Regions from separate parts of the Pseudoalteromonas sp. NJ631 genome, predicted to be linked through region 3. Evidence: predicted binding sites of a transcription regulator. Region 3 holds the regulator's gene; each other region holds the start of a gene.
The links. Region 3 encodes sigma-54, which starts transcription at its own class of promoters, with help from an activator protein. Its sites were predicted from a motif close to GTTGGCACGNNNNTNGNNT; they were not measured.
Positions count from the first base shown of each region.

Region 1 (5,509 bases), on a different contig from region 3:
AGGCTTTGGCTCTGAGTGATGATTAGCGTCACAACAACCGCTAGTCGCGCTTGATTCCTCTGAGGTATTAAGGTGCTTTAGCGGCACAGGCTTATCATCTTTCTCACTGCCAACGAGCAACCCAGCCGCAATTGCGCTAACCACAGCCGCAATTGGCCTAATTATTGCCATAAAAGGACCAAGTAGCACATAAGAAACCGAGATAGAATCCACGCCAGTTTCAGGCGTTGAGACTAAAAATGCGGTTGTCGCACTTTTTGAGCCGCCCGCTCTTCTCAGTCCCACTGCAGCTGGAATAACGCCGCAAGAGCAAAGCGGCATCGGCGCCCCAATCAGTGCTGCCTTTATCGTCGTCCAAAATCCTTCTTTCCCTAAATGCTTTTGCAACAAATCTTTTGGAATAAATACATTAAGTAACCCGGCCAATATTAGGCCAAGCAGTAACCACGGGGCAGATACTAAAAATAGCTGCCAAAAATTTACTATCAGTTCATTCATCGATAGCCTCCAAGGCCGTTAAAATCGAGCAGCTCACAGCCGCTTCCTTACCGCCGCAGCATTGCTCTGCTAGCGTCGATAACGATTGTTCAAATTTTTGTAACTCAGCGATCCGCGCTCTCACTAAATCTCGTTTAGTGATAGTCAGTGTTTTCACTTCTTCACAACTGTGCTGATGCTTTTCAAACTTTATCTTCAGCAAGTCTTGCACTTCTTTGAGGCTGAACCCCACTTCCTTCGCGCGAAGAATAAAGCGCATTTGCTTTTCACTTTGCTCATCAAACAACCGATACCCGCCCTCGCTCCTTGTGCAAGGGTGTAGGAGATCGTTTGCTTCATAATACCTTAACGTGTCAGTTGATACGTTAAGCCGCTTTGCCAGCTCACCAATCTTTACCACTTTACACTCCCAAGTCCTGAAGATTATCCTAGTCGACATCACAAGTATAAACCTTAGAGTTAACTCCAAAGTCAAGAAAAGGATAAAAATAATGCGAATCGTGGTATTAGACGCTAAAACCCTTGCAGGAACCGATCTTTACCCCATAGCCAAACTAGGCACATTAACGTCTTACGACACCACATCCAGTGAGGACATCATCACACGCTGTAAAGATGCAGCAGTCATCATCACCAATAAAGTACAATTAACTGAAGAAACGATCGCGGCGTTACCGCAATTACAACTGATTTGTGTTGCGGCCACAGGCGTCAACAATATCGACTTAGCAGCCGCAAAAGCCCATCAAATTGCGGTTGCCAATGTGGCTGGTTATTCGACCCCTTCTGTCGTGCAGCACACCTTTACTATGCTTGGTAACTTAATGACCAATATTCATCGTTATCAGCAAGACTGCCATGCAGGGCTTTGGCAGCAAAGTGACATGTTTTGTCGTTTGGACTACAGCATCAATGAAATTGCAGGCAAAAACTTTGTGATCATAGGCCATGGAACGTTAGGAGAAGCCGTTGCAAAAGTCGCACAAGCATTTGGAGCTCAAGTAATTGTTGCCGAACGTAGAGGCGTAACTGAGATTAGAGCAGGACGAATGGCTTTTGAAGAAGCGCTGCGAATTGCAGACATTGTATCGATTCACTGCCCGCATACCGCTGAAACAGAAAACCTGATTGCGAGTGATGAATTCGCTCTACTTCCAAATCATGCCTATATTATCAACACCGCGAGAGGTGGAATAGTCAATGAGCAAGCGCTGGTGGATGCACTAACTAATGAGCAAATAGCTGGTGCTGCTGTGGATGTCCTCACACAAGAGCCGGCACAAGCAAGCAATCCACTCGTTCAATACCAAGGGGAAAACTTGCTTTTAACACCGCATACGGCGTGGGCAAGTAAAGAGGCCATCGAACGTTTAGTCGGCGAAATTGCCATTAATATTGAAAATTTTTTGGCTGGGACAACGAGAAACCGAGTGGTCTAGATTATTGTTTTAGTGAGTGATATCGCCAAAAGTTAGTGAAAACCATCAACTACAAACTGATTAAAAACCAACAACAAACTGATATTTATAAACTTTATTAGTTGGCAAAGAGTTTGCAACTCTTGGGATAATTCAAGCAAAAAACAAATGGCTGTTTGCATTATTTGCTCAGCAACAAAATTAAAAAGGAAAACAACAATGAAAAAATTAATGTTAGTGGCTGCGCTTAGCTCTACTCTATTATCAGGCTGTATCGTTGCTGTATCCGACGGTGAAGTAGAGCACGGTTGGGCTTCTGAATACAACTCGTCTAACTGGGAACATAAACAGCGTAAAAATCGTGAAAAGATTGCCAACCTTGAAATGGGCGCGTCTTACTCATCAGTAAAAGACATGTTTGCAACCCCTGATTTTAGCGAGTTGGTGTCGAAAGACGGCGATAACTATCAAGTGCTGTACTATGCAACCAACAGTAAACACTCAGACGGCAAAGTAACAAAAGATGAGTGCACGCCATTGGTATTCAAAAACAACCAACTGGTTGGCTTTGGCGACAACGCACTAAAGCAAATTCAGTAATACTTTATCGCACCAAGGATGGTGAATAATCTGAGCAAACTGACGCACAGATGTGTGTGGCCAACTCCTTATTTTCTTGTCATCTTAATAAATTAAAAACAAAACCAAGCCAAACTTTAATAACCCAGCCAATTAAGCTGAACTGTCCTCTGATACCAGCTCATACCTATACTTCCATTCGAAATAGGCAAGCATGATGACAAACATAGCTTCACAAACAATAAAAGCAATACCAATTAGACTTGCAACGTTAAAATACTGAACAACCACTCCAGCGCAGACTAGCGCCCAAAAAAGATTGCCGAACACTAAAAGCTGCAAATGTTTTATGTTCTTCGCTTTTTGAATGGCAAGGCTAAAAGAGTACGCGCCATACAACAGATTTGATAATGCGATAAAGATAATGGTTTGTTCAGGTATATGATAGATCGCACCAATCATTGAGTGGAAAAGCAATACGATTAACCCCACGGATATAGCCGCGATACAGTCCACCCAAATTATTTTACGCCGTATATCCATAGAATAAGCCTAACACCACACCAAAAGGCACAAAATACTCGGTTAAAGATCTATAAAGCATGAGCATAGCCAAGCTTTATGCGGTGCACTTATTGTCTGAATGCAGATACACTCTTGTCACTGCATATGGCTTTAGATATTTATAGTGCTTTAATAAATACCGTGCTTTGCTGCTTTTGTGCAACAGCAAGGGCACTGTCCGCCATTTTGATCAACTCACCAAGCTCACTACTACAGTGATTTTCAATATGAACTGCACCAATGCTAACGCTCACATGAGCACATATCGGTGAGGCAATATGGGGGATTTTTAACGCATTAACCGAGTTATGCAACGCTTCTGCTATCTCATTAATTACATCGATATTATGCTGAGTTAGCACCAACGCAAAACGAGTACCATCAAAACGGCCAATAAATAAAGAACGTCGGGTTGCGCCTTCTTCTAGCGCTTTGGCGACCTTAAATAAACAATCATCACCATGCATGTAGCCATAATGCTCATTAAACGTTTTAAAATAGTCCACCTCAACCAGCATAACGGTAAACGCACTGCCATCAGCTTTTGCGATTTCTAATGCTGATTTCATCGCTTCATCTAGATATCTACGATTGGGCAACTCCGTTAAACCATCGATAGAGGCTAGCTTTTCTAGCAGATCATTTTTCTTTTTTATTGCTAAATGGTTTTTGATTCTGGCTTTTACAATCAAAGGGTTAAAGGGTTTAGTAATATAATCCACAGCCCCTAACTCCAAACCTCGTGCTTCATCTTTAAAGCTCACACTACCAGAGATCACGACAACGGGAATACCGTAAGTGCTCGCATCCTTTTTTAGGCACTCTAAAACAGAAAACCCAGCGCCGTCAGCCATTAACACATCTAAAATAATAAGGTCTGGTTTGCTTGCTTTTAGTTCATCAATACATAACTTAGTGTCTGTGCTATGGGATAACCGATGGCCATCACCTAATGTATTACTTAGGACCATCTTATTTATTGGGTCATCATCAATAATAAAAATGTGCTCAGCTTGCTGCATCTTATGACGCTACCTTTTTAGCTCGATAAAGCACACCACCTGTGAAAGTGCATTTGTTAACACATCCAAGTCAGTGCGATTTGTTATTGTTGTGATCGTTTTGCTTTGCGTTTCAAGGTCTTTCGCAACTTTCGCTAGTCGCTTAAAGCCCAGACCTGCTGCAGCGCCCTTAATTCCGTGTGCTAACTCGAATAATGCTGAACCTTGCTCTATTTCAGCAACCTGTTCTAGGTAATCATGGCAAAGTTTAGCAAATTTATCTAACATTGTTTGCAAAAACGTTTCATTTTGCATCATTTGTGATAAAGCAAACTCATAATCAAAAAAAGCTTCTTCTGTTTTATCTGACTGGAAAATATTACTTGCCAATGCCTTGCACGCCTGTGTGCTATTAATTGGTTTTAGCAAATAATCATTCATGCCAACGGCTGTGGCTTTCGCCCGCTCTTCTTTGCTTGCATTGGCGGTCAAGGCAATAACGGGTAGCTCAGTTTCAGACCACACGGCTCTGATCTGCTTGGTCGCTTGATAGCCATCAATGTTTGGCATATGGATATCCATCAGGATGATGTCGGGTTGCAGTGAGCGACAAACTTCCTCAATATGTTCGGCGCTTTGTAGCCCTATGGTAGAAATACCATTCTGCTTCAACATATTTTCAGTAATATCTAAATTTAAGTTGTTATCGTCGACCACCAAGCAAAGCGCACCGGCAACCTGCATACACACGTTGTCGACGGTTTGCGTCATATGGGCAAATTCAGCAAGCCATGTATAGGCTGATTGGTAAAACACATTTTGATTAAGCGCAATATGGTTACTTTGCTCAGGAAATTCCCCCTCACAATGTAGTAGTAATGCAGTATTTCCAGGTAGCGCATAAGCGGGGTCAAGCGCTGCTTCCGGTGGAATAACAACAATAGACTTGTCGAGCTGAGTATTCATCGCGTGCAATCGTTCAACAGATAAAGGTTCTGCAAGACCTGAAAAATAGCTTGGTAAGCTATGCGCTTCGGTGGTGAGACAGTAAACTTCTTTGTGACTATCCACAACTGGACAAGCGCCTTTATCTAGCACCAATTCGAAGAAAAAGCAGCTTCCCTCGCTCGGGGTTGAGTTAACCGCAATATCGCCACCCAAGAGTGCAACTTCTTGCTTCACAATCGCAAGCCCCAAACCAATGCCTTCGTGACGACGTGTGAAGCTTTCATCACCTTGGGTAAATGCGTCAAAAAGATGTTCAATCTCTTGCGATTTGATCCCAACTCCTGTGTCCCAAACAGCAAACTTTATGGTTTGTTTTGCAGCTCTATCATTAACTAACGTTACCTTCAAACCAACCTTACCATGATTGGTATACTTTACAGCGTTACCAAGTAGGTTTACTAAGATTTGCTTTACCTTATCTTCATCACTGTACAGGTAAGG
Region 1 covers NZ_AKXJ01000001.1:714,929-720,437, forward strand. The annotation lists gene A587_RS0103390 (SO_0444 family Cu/Zn efflux transporter) at 1-498, opposite strand, end outside; gene zntR (Zn(2+)-responsive transcriptional regulator) at 491-898, opposite strand; gene A587_RS0103400 (D-2-hydroxyacid dehydrogenase) at 990-1,937, shown strand; gene A587_RS0103405 (DUF3192 domain-containing protein) at 2,136-2,516, shown strand; gene A587_RS0103410 (hypothetical protein) at 2,649-2,987, opposite strand; gene A587_RS0103415 (GGDEF domain-containing response regulator) at 3,179-4,081, opposite strand; gene A587_RS0103420 (hybrid sensor histidine kinase/response regulator) at 4,091-5,509, opposite strand, start outside.
Region 1: a site for sigma-54 is predicted at 2,038-2,056, ahead of A587_RS0103405 (DUF3192 domain-containing protein). Genes of this name have one in related genera too.

Region 2 (5,509 bases), on a different contig from region 3:
CCTTCACGCCATTCTTGGTGTCAAATTTTTTGATTATGAACGTACCAATGAACGTGACTTTGCTTGGAGCGGGTTCTCAAGCGATAAAGGTGAAGAAACCGGTGAGAGCTTATACTTGGGACTGGTATACAATCTCAATGACCAGATCAGTACGTATGCAAGTTACACCGATGCTTATGAGCCGCAACTGGATAAAGTGGATGTCAATTTAAATCAATTAGCCCCAATCACCGCCCGGAACTTAGAAGTCGGCATCAAAACCACACTTTGGGATGACAAACTACGTCTAAACGTCGCTTACTTTGATAGTTTAAAAGAAGACTTCGGTGTTGTTATCCCCGAATATGCAGACGAAAGACCTGCTAGGTATCGACCCGTTGATGGTGCTGAAGCTGATGGATTTGAAGTTGAATTAGAAGCAAAGCTGACAGATGATTGGCAAGTAAACCTTGGTTACAGTGATTTTGATGTTGTCGATGAGCATGGCGAAGATATTAACTTGTATGCACCAAGACAAACGCTCAATGCGAGCACCAAGTATACTTATGGGGCTTGGCGTTTAGGCCTAAATGCAACTTGGGATACGGACAGAAAAGTCGATATTCTAAACGTTCCGGGTGTTGACCTTGGACTTCCAGCGGGTGGTCGTCGGGGCGCAGTACGCGCAGAGCAAGATAGTCAGCTTTTACTAAATGCGCACGTCAAATATCAATTCTCTAGCCAGCTGAGCGTTAAACTGAATATCAGTAATCTCACAGATGAAAGCTTTTACGATACTTACGGTTTCGTGCCGAAAAAGTACAGCGAGCCTAGAGCATACAATTTAAGTATGGAATATCGGTTTTAACATAAAGCACTAAGCTAATGCTATGGTGTGATAGGGTTAACAATTCCTTTAAAACTTAGCCGCCACAGGAAAATGCCTAAAATATAGTGCGGGCTTCTGACTAGAAACCCGCTCTTTCCTATCCCATATCAAGCAGCTTAACCGTGTTTTCTAGCTTTAGAGCAGAACATCTCAAGTTAATTACCAAATGGATATCATTAAACTTTAAACACCAGCACTTGGCTGTTTAGCTGCTCGGCCAACGCTTCTAAGTCGTTACTTACATCGGCATTACTTTGCGCATTTCGGGTAATTTCAGAAATGCTGCTACTGAAATCATTAATATTTTCGCTGATTTCCGCAACCACCGTTGTTTGTTCTTCTGTCGCCGTTGAAACCTGAATATTCATACCAACGATTTCATCCACTGCCTTATCAATATCGGTCATTATTTGAGCTGATTCATTAGCCCTATCTACCCCCGCAGCTGCGCTTGATTGCGCGTTCTCCATTGATGATACTGCGTTTTGTGCCATGCCCTGTAACTTGCTGATCATATCTCGGATCGATTCTGTGGCTTTTTGCGTATTATGCGCCAATTGCCTGACTTCGTCGGCAACAACCGCAAAACCTCGACCAGACTCCCCTGCTCTCGCAGCTTCTATTGCAGCGTTTAATGCCAGAAGATTTGTTTGTTCAGCCACACCTTGGATCATTAAAACAACCTGGTTGATTTCATTAGACTGATCGTTCAACGCTTTAATTAACTGCGCATTATCTCCTACTTCACTAGCAAGGCGCTCAATGGCCTGAATATTTTGCGAAATAACATCCATCCCTTGTTTCGCAAGCTTGCCGGACATCTCAGCTTTGTTCGCGGTATTCATCGCATTATGTGCCACTTCTTGTATCGCACTACTCATTTCTGTTGCTGCGGTTGCAATCATCACTGTTTGCTGCTCTTGCTCTTGCGAAGTGCCCGCAATCGACTGACTGATACCATTCAACTCGTTCGAGGTCGTAGAAAGGCTATTCACGATTGTAACTAGATTGGTAACTAGCTCATGTAAGCTAGACACCATGGTATTGAAGTCATTCCCTATCTGGCTTAACTCATCTTGCCCCTCAACTACCACTCGTTGTGTTAAATCTGCATCTCTTGCAATATTACCAATACGCATACGTAAGCGGCTAAGTGGTTCATTAATTGACCTAAATATCAACATGCCAATTAGCACCATTACTACCACAATAACAACGGAAGAGATAATCATCGCCGCTTTTGTCGCACTGGCTTCTGAGCGACCGACGTTCCGAAGCGCACTCGCTTCAGTAAGCTGCAATTCAATTAGGGCACTGTAGCTTTCGCTAAGCGGATCGAAGGCCGCATAGAGGTCATGTACAAATTTATCGTAAGGAATTTCTTCAAAGGTATTTGCGTTAACTCGGTTAATATAATTAGACAGCAGTTGTTTGACACTTAATTCTGCTTTTTCAACTTGCTTTACTAGGCTTCGCTCTTCGCTCGTAAGGTCCGTGGACAAATAGCTATTCCACTCTTTTTCAGCGATATTCTTAGCTTCTTCGATTTGCTTTAACGCAGCACCATTGGATAGTTGATGGCCTCGTAACTTGTGAAACGTATCCACAATAACCACCGCGTAGTTATCTGACACCACTTTTATTTGTCTAAGCGGTACAACTCTGTCGTCATAAATACGGTCAATGTAATTGATAAGGTTTGATAATGTTCCGATTGTGAAGATGGTTGCAAGAATAAAAAACACAGCAGGTATGCCTGAAAGCGACAACAATCTGCTTTTAACTGAAACCCTATTTAGCATAATCTGATTTTTATTGAGTAAACATAGAAATAAAGTATTACTCAAAGTTCGTAGATTACAATATTAATTGCAGATTAAGCAGCGCGATTTTGATGTGCATCATATTTATTTACTGTGTCCCCCCTTTTTAGGGTATTGATTTTTAAACTTATTACAAAAAAGAGGAGAAGCTTTATCGGCTTCTCCTCTTACATTCCACGTCGAAATTGTTTTTGCTTAACACTCTTCGTTTTCTGCGTTCAGGTTCTCTTTTACATCTTCACAGGCATCTTCTACACTGTTTTCCACTTCCTGCACCGTTTCATCGAAACGCTCACCCGCATCTTCCGCTGGACCTTCACTACAACCAAAAAGTGCTAAAATTGAAACAAAACCAAATGCTTTAGCTAATGTAATTGCTGATTTCATAATCTATCTCCTAAAACCGTTTTAGAACGTTAAATCCCTTTTACCTGGGAGCGCGTGCTTTACCAAAAATAAACGAAATAATCATAAAGGCGATAAACACAAAGAATAGAATTTTCGCCATACCTGCCGCAGCGCCCGCGATTCCGGTGAAACCTAACACGGCTGCGACAAGTGCTAGGAATAAAAACATTACAGCCCAACTCAACATAACATTCTCCTTAGGCAGTTAGCTCTTGCAACTGCTTCATTTGATCGTGACAAGCTTGCATTCTGGTTTGAATTTGCAGTAATACACTCTTGCATTTAGGTGGAAGATCTTTACTTAGCGCTTTATCAAGCTTGCCCAACACTTTATCTTCCACTTCTTCTAGCTGAGAAATATAGGTGTGCTCTTTGTCGGTGCTCACCATACCAACCAACTTGGTGTACGATTCACGAATGTCGATGCTAAGCGCTGAATCAGTCTCGATTTCACCCTCGTCAATAAGAACAAATGGTTGTAGATCCGAGATTGCTTGCGCTTTATCTACAATCATTTGGTCAAATACGCGGTTTAATTCGATATTATCTAGCTTCTTTTTAGCTTCGGTGTAAAAATCAACACCACCATTTAATACTTTAATGAGCTCTTTTACCGGCTCCATGTCGTAATTTGAATCTGCCATAAATAACTCCTTTCGCTTAAATATTTAATAAGTGCATTTTGCAAATATTATTTTCTGTCCATTTTACTAATGCAGATTAAATGCCAAAATATAAACCTTTATTTTTAAAGAGTTTTTATTCCACCTGTGTAAATACAGGTGAAAATATTACAAACTAGATGTAAATTATTCCTGTGATAATTGCGCACTTAAGGTCGTGCTGCCTTTGGCATTGAAGTCCATCGTCCTAATAGGGAAAGGAATTAAGATATCGTTATCGGCTAAAACACGGTTAATTGTACAAATTGCTTGGTGCCTGACCACCATAAAGCCGGGATCAGCTGGGTAGTCTATCCAAAACCACACGAGTAGATTGATAGAACTATCACCAAAAGACTCAGCATAGACATCCGTTTCTTTTTGGTTTACTACGAAATCAAGCTTGTTAATTGCCTCAACAATCACCTCTCGGGCTTGTTCTGGGTCATCCGCATAGGAGATACCAACTGGTACTTCTATTCTCCGCTTACCAAGCTTAGTGTAGTTTTGTAACTCATTCTTAAAGAGAATTTTGTTGGGAATATAAGACAGCTGGCCGTAAAAGTTTTCTACTAAGGTATTTCTCAAATTGATTTTACTTACCGTGCCAAAGCAATCCTTGGTTCTGATAATGTCACCGACCATAAAGGGCTTTCTGACTCCCATCACAAATCCAGCGATGAGGTTCTCGGTCATATCTTGGAATGCAAAGCCAATAGCAAGGCCAATGATCCCCGCCCCAGCCAACAGTGACATTACGGCACCTGATAGTTTTACTATATCTAAAGCGAAGAAAATCCCAATGGTAATAATAGAGACTTTAAATATGGAACTAATAAGAGAAGCAACTTGTTCTGTCTTTATTGCTTTTTTAATCGCTTTAGAAAACCAGATTGTTGATATTTTAGCCAGCACTGTAAAGAATATTAGTATCATTAAGGCTAGGATCATATTCGGTAGTAACTGCACACCGGATTCAAGCCAAGAGATTAACTTATCATTAATTAACGTCCAAAATTTTTCTAAATTCATAATTACTCATTCCTATATAAGTACGCGACAAAGATAGAATGCAGTAATCATTCCTACTGATATTAATTAGCCGTTCATGAAAAAGGTAATTATTACAAAGTAATGTACACATTTTCTCGGTAAATTCTTCCTTAAAACTTACCAACAAAATAAAAACACATAAAATTCAATAATTTACAACATGGCACAACAGCTGCAATAGGTAATTCGACTACGAAATTAAAGGAGTTTAATTATGAAAAAGACATTAATTGCAACTGTACTTGTATCTTCACTTACTACTGCTTCAGCGTTCGCTGCTGATAATTCTTGGGAAAAAGAAGCAAGCGATGCTTGGATAGACGGTAAAGCAGAAGCGACGCTACTTTTCAACGGTGAGCTGAACAACTTTGACATTAACACAGATGTAAAAAATGGCGTTGTAGTGCTAACTGGTAAAGTTGAACACTCAGTAGACAAAAAGCTAGCTGAAGAACTGGTACTAGGTATCGACGGCGTAAAAGAAGTGAAAAACGACCTGACTATCGTGGATATGTCCGATGAACGCAAAAAAGAGCGTAACTACGAAAGCGATAGCGGCTTTACTGACGCAAAAATCGCAACAGTAATTAAGTCTCGCTACCTGTTTGACACAGATGTAGATGGTACTGACATCGATGTTGATGTGGAAGGTTTAGTCGTAACACTAAACGGTCATGTTGGCAGCGAAGCAGAGC
Region 2 covers NZ_AKXJ01000001.1:401,192-406,700, forward strand. The annotation lists gene A587_RS0101940 (TonB-dependent siderophore receptor) at 1-847, shown strand, start outside; gene A587_RS0101945 (methyl-accepting chemotaxis protein) at 1,045-2,670, opposite strand; gene A587_RS0101950 (hypothetical protein) at 2,887-3,078, opposite strand; gene A587_RS24605 (DUF1328 domain-containing protein) at 3,119-3,286, opposite strand; gene A587_RS0101960 (PA2169 family four-helix-bundle protein) at 3,297-3,743, opposite strand; gene A587_RS0101965 (mechanosensitive ion channel family protein) at 3,909-4,793, opposite strand; gene A587_RS0101970 (BON domain-containing protein) at 5,029-5,509, shown strand, end outside.
Region 2: a site for sigma-54 is predicted at 3,813-3,831, ahead of A587_RS0101960 (PA2169 family four-helix-bundle protein). Genes of this name have one in related genera too.

Region 3 (5,509 bases):
CGCGGAGCTTGGTACTAACAAGCAACTGCTTGTTGCAACTGGCAGCCCAGCTATTTTCAGCGAACGTCAACCTGATGGTAATTTGCTAGAAGCCAAAGCAAACGAAATTCGCTACGACGTTGCGGAAGGCACCTTAGTCATTTCTGGCGATGCGGAAATCAATCAAACTGGGCAAAAAATCAATGCTCAGGTCATCACCTATGACATTGAAAAGCAACTGATCAGTGCTGAGCGCTCAGACCAAGAAGATTCCCGTGTAAGAACCATCCTTGTTCCTGTTGATGACAAAAAAGACGCAAAAGATAAAAAAGCGCAGGAAGAAGGTAACAATTAATGAGCGAGCTCAAAGCAACTGGTTTAGCAAAGAGTTATAAAGGCCGCCAGGTCGTCAAAAATGTTGGCTTAAGTGTTCAAGCTGGCAGCATTGTAGGCTTATTGGGCCCGAATGGCGCAGGTAAAACCACGACCTTTTATATGATTGTAGGGTTAGTACCAAGCGACAAAGGTTTTATTCAGATTGATGACGAAGATATCACTTTGCTACCGATGCACAGCCGCGCGCGACTTGGTATTGGTTATCTACCGCAAGAGTCTTCGATCTTTAGAAAACTCACGGTCTATCAAAATTTGATGGCGATTCTAGAAACTCGAAAAGACTTATCTAAAGTTGAAAGAGAAGCTGAACTCAATGAGTTACTGGACGAATTTAATATTCAACACATTCGCGACTCACAGGGCATGGCATTGTCGGGAGGCGAAAGAAGACGCGTAGAAATTGCTCGCGCTTTAGCCGCTAACCCTAAGTTTATCCTGTTAGATGAACCTTTTGCTGGTGTTGATCCTATTTCGGTGTTAGATATAAAGACAATCATAGAGCACCTAAAAAACCGCGGTATCGGTGTGCTAATCACCGATCATAACGTTAGAGAAACACTGGACGTATGTGAAAAAGCCTACATCGTTTCACATGGTGAGTTAATCGCTGCAGGCACGCCAGAACATGTTTTGGCAGATCAAACCGTAAGAGATGTCTACCTAGGCGAACAATTCAAGCTATAGTTAAGACGTAGTATTAATAACTGTTAAAAAGGATTGTTAGAGATACATGAGGCAATCATTACAGCTGCGCATGGGGCAGCAACTTACAATGACTCCACAACTGCAACAAGCCATTCGCTTGCTGCAGCTCAGTACATTGGACCTGCAACAAGAAATACAAGAAGCGTTAGACAGCAATCCATTGTTGGAAGTGGAAGAAGGTGATAATACTGACGGCGAAAACGCTGACCAACACAGTCAAGAAAAGAGCAGTGCTGACGACAATCAAGATTCAAGCGATGAAGTGCAGGTTAGTGACTATGAGATAGACTCAGATACTGCCATGAGCAAAGACACTGTGAGCGATGACCTTGCTATGGATGTCACTTGGGACGAGTATATGAGTGCAGCGCCCGCTGCAAGCTCAGGCCCACTTCCCGATGACGATAATGTTTATCAAGGGGAAACCTCTGAATCTCTTCATGATTATCTCATGTGGCAACTTGAGCTGACACCGTTTAGTCCAACAGATAGAGCGATTGCGATTGCGATTATTGAAGCGGTCGACCTGTCAGGCATTTTAACACTGTCTTGCGAAGACATTTTAGAAAGCATTAATGATGAGAGTAGCGAAGAGCCTATTGAGCTGGATGAAGTCGAAGCCGTGCTCAAACGTATTCAGCTTTTCGATCCTGTCGGTATCGCAGCGCGTAGTTTACAAGAATGCTTGTGTATTCAGCTAAATCAATTCGCCCCAGATACGCCATGGATTGCCGAAACGAAAATGATCCTGACAGAGCATATCGACTTGCTTGCCAGCCGTGACTATCGAACTTTGGCTAAGAAAACGCGCCTTAAAGAAGCCGATCTCAAAGAGGTCATGACGTTAATTCATAGTCTTAACCCAAAACCAGCGGCAAGCATTATTCATGAAGAGCCTGAATATGTGATCCCTGACGTATCGGTAAAAAAAGTAAAAGGTCGTTGGATCGTAGAGCTAAATCCTGATGCTATGCCTAAAATAAGAGTAAACGACCATTATGCTGCGATGTCTAGAACAGCGAAATCCAGCACAGATAGTCAGTTTATTCGCTCACATTTACAAGAAGCAAAGTGGTTTATTAAAAGCTTAGAAAGCCGAAATGATACATTATTAAAAGTTACCAATTGCATTGTGCAACAACAACAGGCATTCTTTGAACATGGCCCCGAAGCAATGCGCCCTATGGTGCTAAATGATGTTGCTGAAATGGTTGAGATGCATGAGTCCACAATTTCCCGTGTGACAACACAAAAATACATGCATACACCTCGGGGAATATTTGAGCTGAAGTACTTCTTCTCTAGCCATGTAAGTACAGAAAATGGAGGTGAGTGCTCTTCTACAGCAATTAGAGCACTTATCAAAAAGCTGATAGCTGCAGAAAATACCGCGAAGCCATTGAGTGACAGCAAAATTGCAGATATCTTAGCTGAGCAAGGAATTAAGGTAGCGAGACGTACGATTGCAAAATATCGTGAATCCCTAGCCATTCCACCGTCAAATCAGCGTAAAAGCTTGATATAAGACGTAAAACCCAAGAAGGAAAAATGCTTATGCAACTAAATCTAACTGGTCGCCATGTAGAAATTACTGACTCATTAAGAGACTATGTCACCAACAAGTTTGCGAAGCTAGAAAGGCACTTTGATCATATCAATAACGTGCATGTGATCCTTGATGTCGAGAAGCTAGTACAAAAAGCAGAAGCAACATTACACGTAAACGGCGGCGAGCTATTTGCATCAACAGAGCATCAAGATATGTATGCCGCAATTGATGGCCTCATCGACAAGCTAGATCGTCAAGTTATTAAACACAAAGAGAAGCTCACTCGACACTAAGATGAAATTAAGTGAATTAGTGAACAAGGACTGCAGTAAAGCTGCGGTCCTTTTTAATAGCAAAAAACGTATTTTAGAATACATCAGCGAACTGGCTCATAGCCAAATTCCAAATACCAGTCAGCATGCTATCTTAGACGCTTTAATGGCGCGAGAGAAATTAGGCAGCACAGGGATCGGTAAAGGTATTGCCATTCCTCATGGTCGACTTGAGGGTTTGGATAAAATCCTTGCAATGGTGCTTGTTAGCGAGCAAGGGATCCAGTTTGAAGCCATAGATAAGCAGCCTGTCGATATTTTTGTCGCGTTCATCGTACCCGAAGGTGATAATCAACAGCACCTGAAGACCTTAGCGGCGATTGCTGATACACTCAAAGACAAGTCTTTTTGCAAAATGCTTAGGCAAGCAAAAAGTGATGACGAGTTATATGCAGTGATCCAAGGTGAACTTGATGAGTGATGAAGAAAAAGGACTCGAGCTTATCATTATCAGTGGCCGCTCAGGCTCTGGTAAATCTGTAGCGCTTCGAGTATTGGAAGACTTAGGCTACTATTGTGTAGATAACATTCCAGTCAATTTACTGCCGTCTTTAGTCCGCAGCGTTTCCGACAATTATAATAAAATTGCAGTCAGTATTGATGTTAGAAACTTGCCTAAAGAACAGGACGAGTTTAATGACATTCTTGAATACTTGCCTGGTTTCGCCAAACCTACCCTGTTTTATTTAGACAGTGACGATCAAACCCTGATAAAACGCTTCTCAGAAACACGCCGTTTGCACCCTCTTTCACTACATAATCTTCCATTAGATGTTGCGATAAAGAAAGAACGGGAATTGTTAGACGTGTTGATCACACGCGCTGATTTTCTCATTGATACTACAGGCCTGAGCGTTCATCAACTTGCGGAAGATATCCGCGAAAAAATCTTAGGTAAGAAAGACAAACAACTCATTATTACCTTTGAATCTTTCGGCTTTAAACACGGCATCCCAAAACAAGCGGATTACGTTTTTGATGCGCGCTTTTTGCCCAACCCACATTGGGAGCCTGAGCTTAAGCCGCTAACTGGCCTAGATCAGCCAGTCAAAGACTATTTGTCGAGTCACAGCATCGTGCAAAAGTTTACTTGGCAGATCCAAACCTTTGTACAAACTTGGTTACCACACTTAGAGCGTAACAATCGCAGTTATCTAACGATCGCAATAGGATGTACTGGTGGGCAACATCGCTCGGTATACTTAGCGCAAACCATTGGCGAGCGATTTGCAAAAACCCATCCCAACGTCAAAATTCGCCACCGTGAGCAAGAGGGTTAAATGTTAGAAGATACGTTTTTAATCCAGAACAAGCTCGGCCTGCACGCTCGAGCAGCGACGGTTCTTGCGCAATTAGCAACCCAATTTGATGCCGAAGTGACCTTATATCAAGGAGACAAAAGTGCTGCTGCTGACAGCGTACTAGCGCTGTTGTTACTTGAAAGCAGCCAAGGAAAAGAAGTACGAGTGGTTTGTGAAGGTCCTGATGCTCAGTATGCACTAGACGCCATTGGTGGACTAATAGAAAATAAATTTAATGAATCCGAGTAACTTGGGCTACTAGCACCAAAATAGCACTAAGGTCTGATTCATTTATTCCCTGCTAATCTCCCCCTCCGTAACCAGACAGGTCTAATACCAATTAGTCTTAATACTTACTCAGTTTGAAGGAGCAAATCTGACGCTAACTGTGTTAAAAATCTTTCATTTTGAACAACTAAATAGCAAAATTTTCGCCGTGTTATCGACAAGATTTTCTCGCTTCAAAATAGATCACTTAATTAAGCGAATTGGTATAATAAGTCTCTCATAATTAAGCGTAAACCTTGGTAGTTCTCAATAAACTGAGTTACACTGTAATACCAATTTAGGTTTCTTTCGTGCAGTAAAGCGAGTTGCCGAGAAAATCCTACTTTATCGTTGCGTACACCTTTAACGTGTATTAACGGTAGCAACCCACCAGCAGAAACAACACGAATAAAATTCAAATTAAGAAATTGGTTTCTGCGATAAAGTAAATGAATTAGGTTAACTAAATCACGTTAGCCAACATTATTATCAAAAAGGATGCCTATGCCTGAAGTATTTGAACAAGACTACACACTGGAACAACTCCAAAAGGTAACTAAAGCCTTAAACAGTGGTCAGTTTGTTCAAGTTAGGCGTATGCTCGCAGAAACAGCTCCTTGTGACACAGCACTGCTTTTAGAATCATCCCCTCATAAAGTTCGCTCTATGCTGTGGCAGCTCGTTGACCCAGATATCCAAGGGGATGTCTTAGAGGAATTGTCAGAGGACGTAAGACTTGGGATCATCGCCCAGATGGAGCCGGAGCTAATTGCTGCCGCTACAGAAGACATGGACGACGATGACCTTGGTGATGTCCTGAGAAGCCTGCCTGATACCGTCTACCAAGATGTTATTGGTGCGATGGATAGCCAAGATAGAGAACGTGCGACACAAGCATTGTCCTACAAGGAGCACTCGGCCGGTGCGCTAATGAGCACCGACACGGTCACTATTCGACCCGATGTTACCTTAGAAGTTGT
Region 3 covers NZ_AKXJ01000016.1:48,320-53,828, reverse strand. The annotation lists gene lptA (lipopolysaccharide transport periplasmic protein LptA) at 1-334, shown strand, start outside; gene lptB (LPS export ABC transporter ATP-binding protein) at 334-1,059, shown strand; gene A587_RS0120055 (RNA polymerase factor sigma-54) at 1,106-2,605, shown strand; gene hpf (ribosome hibernation promoting factor) at 2,635-2,922, shown strand; gene ptsN (PTS IIA-like nitrogen regulatory protein PtsN) at 2,924-3,382, shown strand; gene rapZ (RNase adapter RapZ) at 3,375-4,241, shown strand; gene A587_RS0120035 (HPr family phosphocarrier protein) at 4,242-4,511, shown strand; gene mgtE (magnesium transporter) at 5,034-5,509, shown strand, end outside.